2 linked regions of the Streptomyces venezuelae genome follow. The protein of the gene in region 1 interacts with the protein of each later gene in a pairwise test. Links are inferred from orthologs where the notes say so. Each region holds a gene or a part of one and is shown in the gene's direction. Other genes may lie near its edges. The genes, in order: ctaD and DEJ47_RS19850.

What was found.
Region 2: the proteins of ctaD (region 1) and DEJ47_RS19850 interact in binary tests that used the Escherichia coli proteins (3 or more experiments, as listed by UniProt). The link is inferred for Streptomyces venezuelae from one-to-one orthologs.

The regions. Positions count from the first base shown.
Region 1 is NZ_CP029193.1:2,123,574-2,126,887, reverse strand. Bases 139-3,137 are described here. They hold ctaD (cytochrome c oxidase subunit I), read left to right. Parts: upstream 139-769; coding sequence 770-2,506; downstream 2,507-3,137. Other genes in these bases: DEJ47_RS09850 (Ig-like domain-containing protein), read left to right, coding at 3,034-3,137; DEJ47_RS09855 (cytochrome c oxidase subunit 4), read left to right, coding at 2,503-2,901; coxB (cytochrome c oxidase subunit II), read left to right, coding at 139-773. Also shown: more of coxB, read left to right, coding at 1-138; more of DEJ47_RS09850, read left to right, coding at 3,138-3,314. UniProt on the Escherichia coli protein: Cytochrome bo(3) ubiquinol oxidase is the terminal enzyme in the aerobic respiratory chain of E.coli that predominates when cells are grown at high aeration.
Region 2 is NZ_CP029193.1:4,285,385-4,288,607, reverse strand. Bases 162-3,069 are described here. They hold DEJ47_RS19850 (pyridoxal phosphate-dependent aminotransferase), read left to right. Parts: upstream 162-966; coding sequence 967-2,172; downstream 2,173-3,069. Other genes in these bases: clpB (ATP-dependent chaperone ClpB), read right to left, coding at 2,968-3,069; DEJ47_RS19845 (YbjN domain-containing protein), read right to left, coding at 2,251-2,793; DEJ47_RS19855 (hypothetical protein), read right to left, coding at 550-837; DEJ47_RS19860 (DUF2617 family protein), read right to left, coding at 162-163. In the rest of the region: more of DEJ47_RS19860, read right to left, coding at 1-161; more of clpB, read right to left, coding at 3,070-3,223. UniProt on the Escherichia coli protein: Shows aminotransferase activity with methionine and histidine as substrates, and to a lesser extent also with phenylalanine.

The DNA.
Region 1 (3,314 bases):
CGGCAGCGCTCGCCACGGGCGTGCTGGTCTGGGGTCTGATCCTGTGGAGCGTCATCTTCCACCGGCGCAGCCGCACCAAGGTGGAAGTACCGTCGCAGACGCGTTACAACATGCCCATCGAGGCGCTCTACACGGTGGTTCCGCTCATCATCGTGTCGGTCCTCTTCTACTTCACGGCACGTGACGAGTCGAAGCTCCTCAAGCTCGAAGACAAGCCGGCCCACACGGTCAACGTGGTCGGCTATCAGTGGAGCTGGGGCTTCAACTACATCGAGGACGTGCCGGGTTCCGACAAGGGCGACGCCAAGACGTCCAAGGACCTGGAAGCCATTCCGGACCGTTTCCGCAAGGACTTCCCGGCCAACGCCGGCGGTGTCTACGAAGTCGGCACGCCCGGCGAGCGGAACCCCCAGAACGGCAATCCCGGACCGACCCTCTGGCTCCCCAAGGGCGAGAAGGTCCGTTTCGTTCTGACTTCGCGTGACGTCATCCACTCCTTCTGGGTGGTGCCGTTCCTCATGAAGCAGGACGTCATCCCGGGCCACACCAACGCCTTCGAGGTGACTCCCAACAAGGAGGGCACCTTCATGGGCAAGTGCGCCGAGCTCTGCGGCGTCGACCACTCCCGGATGCTCTTCAACGTCAAGGTCGTCTCTCCCGAGCGCTACAAGCAGCACCTCGAGGACCTCGCGAAGAAGAACCAGACCGGTTACATCCCGGCCGGCATCGAGCAGACGGGCCACGAGAAGAACCGGGAGACGAACAACCTGTGAGCATCCTCAACGAACCCCAGGGTGCCGCGGCAGCAGACTCGTACGAGGACGAGCTGCCGGTCAGGCGCAAGCAGCCGGGCAACGTCGTGATCAAGTGGCTGACCACCACCGACCACAAGACGATCGGCACGCTCTATCTGGTCACGTCGTTCGCGTTCTTCTGCATCGGCGGCGTCATGGCGCTCTTCATGCGCGCCGAACTGGCCCGTCCCGGCACGCAGATCATGTCGAACGAGCAGTTCAACCAGGCGTTCACGATGCACGGCACGATCATGCTGCTGATGTTCGCGACGCCGCTGTTCGCCGGTTTCGCGAACTGGATCATGCCGCTGCAGATCGGTGCTCCCGATGTGGCCTTCCCGCGGCTGAACATGTTCGCCTACTGGCTGTACCTGTTCGGCTCGCTGATCGCGGTCGGCGGCTTCCTCACCCCGCAGGGTGCGGCCGACTTCGGCTGGTTCGCGTACAGCCCGCTGTCGGACGCGGTCCGCTCGCCGGGCATCGGCGCGGACATGTGGATCATGGGTCTGGCGTTCTCCGGCTTCGGTACGATCCTCGGCTCGGTCAACTTCATCACCACCATCATCTGCATGCGCGCTCCGGGCATGACGATGTTCCGCATGCCGATCTTCGTGTGGAACGTGCTGCTGACCGCGGTGCTCGTCCTGCTGGCCTTCCCGGTCCTGGCCGCCGCGCTGTTCGCCCTGGAGGCGGACCGCAAGTTCGGCGCCCATATCTTCGACGCCTCAAACGGCGGCGCACTGCTCTGGCAACACCTCTTCTGGTTCTTCGGCCATCCAGAGGTGTACATCATCGCCCTGCCGTTCTTCGGCATCATTTCCGAGGTCATTCCGGTCTTCTCCCGCAAGCCGATGTTCGGCTACATGGGTCTGATCGGCGCGACCATCGCGATCGCGGGTCTGTCCGTGACCGTGTGGGCCCACCACATGTACGTCACCGGCGGCGTGCTGTTGCCGTTCTTCTCCTTCATGACGTTCCTGATCGCCGTGCCGACAGGCGTGAAGTTCTTCAACTGGATCGGAACGATGTGGAAGGGGTCGCTGAGTTTCGAGACCCCGATGCTCTGGGCGGTCGGCTTCCTGATCACCTTCACCTTCGGTGGTCTGACCGGTGTCATCCTGGCCTCGCCGCCGATGGACTTCCACGTCTCGGACTCGTACTTCGTGGTGGCGCACTTCCACTACGTGGTGTTCGGCACCGTGGTGTTCGCGATGTTCTCCGGCTTCCACTTCTGGTGGCCGAAGTTCACCGGCAAGATGCTCGACGAGCGTCTGGGCAAGATCACCTTCTGGACGCTGTTCGTCGGCTTCCACGGCACGTTCCTCGTCCAGCACTGGCTGGGTGCCGAGGGCATGCCGCGCCGGTACGCGGACTACCTGCACGCCGACGGCTTCACGGCCCTGAACACGATCTCGACGATCTGCTCGTTCCTGCTCGGCCTGTCGATCCTGCCGTTCTTCTACAACATCTGGAAGACCGCCAAGTACGGCAAGAAGATCGAGGTCGACGACCCGTGGGGCTACGGCCGCTCCCTGGAGTGGGCGACGTCCTGCCCGCCCCCGCGGCACAACTTCGTCACGCTGCCGCGGATCCGCTCGGAATCGCCCGCGTTCGACCTGCACCACCCTGAGATCGCGGCGATCGGCCACCTCGAGAACGACGGACAGAAGGACACCGCGCTGTTCGGCGGCGACAAGGAGGCCACGAAGTGAAGATCCAGGGCAAGATGTTCATCTGGCTGAGCGTCTTCGTCCTCGCCATGGCGATCGTCTATGGCGTCTGGTCGAAGGAGCCTGCCGGTACCACGGCGCTCTTCCTGGCCTTCGGCCTGTGCATCATGATCGGCTACTACCTGGCCTTCACGGCCCGGCGTGTCGACGCCTCCGCACAGGACAACAAGGAGGCCGACGTCGCGGACGAGGCCGGCGAGGTGGGCTTCTTCAGCCCGCACAGCTGGCAGCCGCTCTCCCTGGCCGTCGGTGGCGCGCTCGCCTTCATGGGCGTCGTCTTCGGCTGGTGGCTGCTGTACTTCTCGGCCCCGATCATCCTGATCGGCCTGTGGGGCTGGGTGTTCGAGTACTACCGCGGCGAGAACCAGACCCAGTGAGTCCGTAGTTCCGACCGCACCCGAAGGGCCCCGGCACTCCGCGAGGAGCGCCGGGGCCCTTCGGCGTAAGCGACACCCCACGGACGGGTCACTCGCCGCGCCAGACGTGGTGAACCTTCATACCGTGTGTTTATGAGCCACTCTCCGCGAATTCGCACGGTACTGAGCTGCACGATGCTGGTGGCCTCACTCGGTGCGGGGGCCACGGCCTGCGGGGGCTCCGGGCATCCGCTCTCGGCCGAGCCGTACGACGCGGCGGACCAGATCGCCTTCAACGGCCCCGTGGGCACCAAGAAGGCGGATCCGGACAAGCCCCTGGAGGTCACGGCCCAGGGCGAGGACGGGCGCATCACCGACGTACTGGCCACCGACGCGATGGGGCGGTACGTGGCGGGCGAACTCTCGGCCGACGG
Region 2 (3,223 bases), 2.2 Mb from region 1 along the record:
CCAGGAGGACCTGGTGCGACGCTCCGAGGAGCCTCAACTGCATTCTCGCGTCGTCCAGTTCGAGGTCGAGGGTGGCGAGCGCGGGCAACGGCTCGCGCCCCAGGGCCCAGGCGAGATCCGCGGCGCGCGTGTCGGTATAGCCAGTCTTCAGGGTCGTGAGCATGGGTCGGCTCCGCTAACACGCAATGGAGGTGGGGCCGGCGCACCCGGAAGAGGCTCCGGGCGGTCGGTATGCCGGCTCGTGCCCACGAGAACGTCTTACGGGTTTCCAGAAAGCTGTCCGTAAAACCTGCGCCGGTCCGAGAGACCTGCGCCGGTCGGCGAAACCTGTACCGGACGTCCGAGGGCGGTGCTGACGTTTAAGAGGGAATCATGGTCGGCGACACTGCCACAGCACTTTTACCCAACTACGTGTGGTTTCCATCCCCATGAGGGCCACACAGTTCAACTGTTCAGTACAGCCACATGGCACCACACAGAAACGCCCGGCGGGGGTTTGAGTCGCCCCGCCGGGCGTTTCCGTGGAACCGGTGGACCAGCTGCCCCGTGTCAGCTGCCTCCGCCGCATCCGCCCCCGCCGCCTCCGCACGAGGAACCACCGCCCCCGCAGGAGGACCCGCCTCCGCACGAGGAGCCACCGCCGCACGAGGACCCGCCGTCGTGCCCGCCGCTCCCGTGACCGCTCCCCGCCCACCAGCTGCCGCCGCCCGCGGAACCGGACGCCGCCCCCGAACCGCTCCACCGCGCCCGGTTCCCGCGCCGGCCGCGTCCCCCGTAACCGACCGCCGCGACCAGGGCGAGCACGAGCACCGCCACGAAGACGAAAGCCACGAACATGGCCCCCACACTCCTTCCGTTCCCCCGAAGCCGGTCCCCCCGTGGGCCGTGCTCCGTGCGTGACAGGGGGATGCCCCTGCCCGCACCGGCGCAAAGCAGAGTTGAGGAACTCCAGAGGTTCGGCGCAGGATGGCGGCCATGACCTCCACTTCCGGGAGCGGGCGCCCGCTGCTCAACCGTCGCCTCGCCGAGTTCGGTACGACGATCTTCGCCGAGATGTCCGCCCTCGCGGTGTCCACGGGCGCCATCAACCTGGGGCAGGGCTTCCCGGACACCGACGGCCCCGAGGCGGTCCGCGAGGCGGCGGTGCGGGCGCTGCGCGACGGGCGCGGCAACCAGTACCCGCCGGGGCCGGGTGTGCCCGAGCTCCGCACGGCGATCGCCGAGCACCAACTCGCCCGGTACGCCCTCTCGTACGACCCCGACCGCGAGGTCCTCGTGACGGCGGGCGCGACCGAGGCCATCGCGGCGTCGCTGCTCGCCCTCGTCGAGCCCGGCGACGAGGTCATCGCCCTTGAGCCCTACTACGACTCGTACGCCGCCTCGATCGCCCTCGCCGGCGGCACCCGCGTCCCGGTCACGCTGCGCCCCGGCGACGGCCGCTTCCGCCTCGACCTGGACGAACTGCACGACGCGGTCACCGACCGCACCCGCCTGATCCTCCTGAACACCCCGCACAACCCGACCGGCACGGTCCTCACCCGCGCCGAGCTCACCGAGATCGCGCGCCTCGCGGTCGAACGCGACCTGCTCGTCGTCACCGACGAGGTCTACGAACACCTCGTCTTCGACGACGCCGAACACATCCCGCTCGCCACGTTCCCCGGCATGCGCGAGCGCACGGTCAGCATCGGCTCGGCGGGCAAGACGTTCTCGTTCACGGGCTGGAAGGTCGGCTGGGTCACCGCGTCGCCGGAGCTGGTCTCGGCGGTCCGCTCCGCGAAGCAGTTCCTCACCTACGTCGCCTCGGGCCCGTTCCAGTACGCCGTGGCGGAAGCGCTCGCCCTCCCCGGCTCCTACTTCGACGACTTCCGGGCGGACATGCGCGCCAAGCGGGACCTCCTGAGCGAGGGCCTGACGGCGGCGGGCTTCGACGTCTATCGGCCGGCCGGCACGTACTTCGTCACGACCGACATCACCCCGCTCGGCCTCGCCGACGGCGACGGCTTCGCCTTCTGCCGGGCGCTCCCGGAGCGGGCCGGCGTCGTCGCCATCCCCAACGCGGTCTTCTACGACCACCGGGACGCGGGCGCGCCGTTCGTGCGGTTCGCGTTCTGCAAGAAGACGGCGGTTCTGGAGGAGGCGGTGACGCGGCTCAAGTCCCTGGCGGGCTGAGGCTCACCGAACGCCGAGAGCCCGGCGGAGTGGGCTGTACCCCACTCCGCCGGGCTCTCACGCGCGTACGGGCGGCCCTCAGGCCTCGTCGTCGCCCGGCTTGGTCTCCCCCTCGGCGGAGTCGACCTCGGACTCCAGGCCCAGCTGCTCGACGAGCCAGCGGTCGAACTCGATCGCGGCGCGCACCCAGCTGACGGTCGACGACACGAAGTGCTCCAGCGAGACGCCGGTGCCGATCAGCATCTGGGCCTCACCGATGAGGCGGACCGTGCCGTCGTCGTGCGTGTGGCTGTAGACCTTCGGCCACAGCGTCCGGCGGTTCCAGTCGTCGATCGACTCGAGAAGCCGCTGCTTCTCCTCGATCTGGTGCGGCCGGTCGTAGAACGTCCGCACCGAGAAGACCTGCTGGTCGTCCTCGCCCCGGAACATGAAGTACGTACGGAACTCCTCCCACGGCGCCGCGAGGTCACCCTCGTCGTCGACGACGTGCTTGAGCTCCATCTGGTCCAGGAGCTGCTTGACCAGGTCCTGGTCGGGGACGACGGGGCCCGCCGGTCCTGCGCCCTGCTGCGGTTCGGGCTGTCCCCCGAAATTCGGAATCGAGGACGGGTCGATGCTCACGTACTTTGTCCCTTCGTATGGATGGGCCCATCCTCTCTCAGGAGGGGGCCCCCGGGGCAAGCCCGGCCCCTCGTCTGCCGGGTTTCTGCCGTTCGCCGTCTGCGGACAGGCCGTGCGAGGACGGACCACTGCCCGCAGACGGGCACCTTGCGCCCCGGGCGGACGGGATGCCGCCTACAACGACTTGCCCGTGGGGGAACCGGACGCCGGGCCCACGATCAGGCCGTCCTCGAAACGGTCCACGCGGACCACGTCGCCGTCCTTCACCTCACCCGCCAGAATCTCCTTGGCGAGCCGGTCACCGATGGACGTCTGGATGAGGCGCCGCAGCGGTCGCGCCCCGTACGCGGGGTCGTTGCCCTCGTCCGCCAGCCAGGCCAGCGCCTCGGGCGTGACGTCCAGCGTGAGCCGCCGCTCTGCCAGCCGCTTC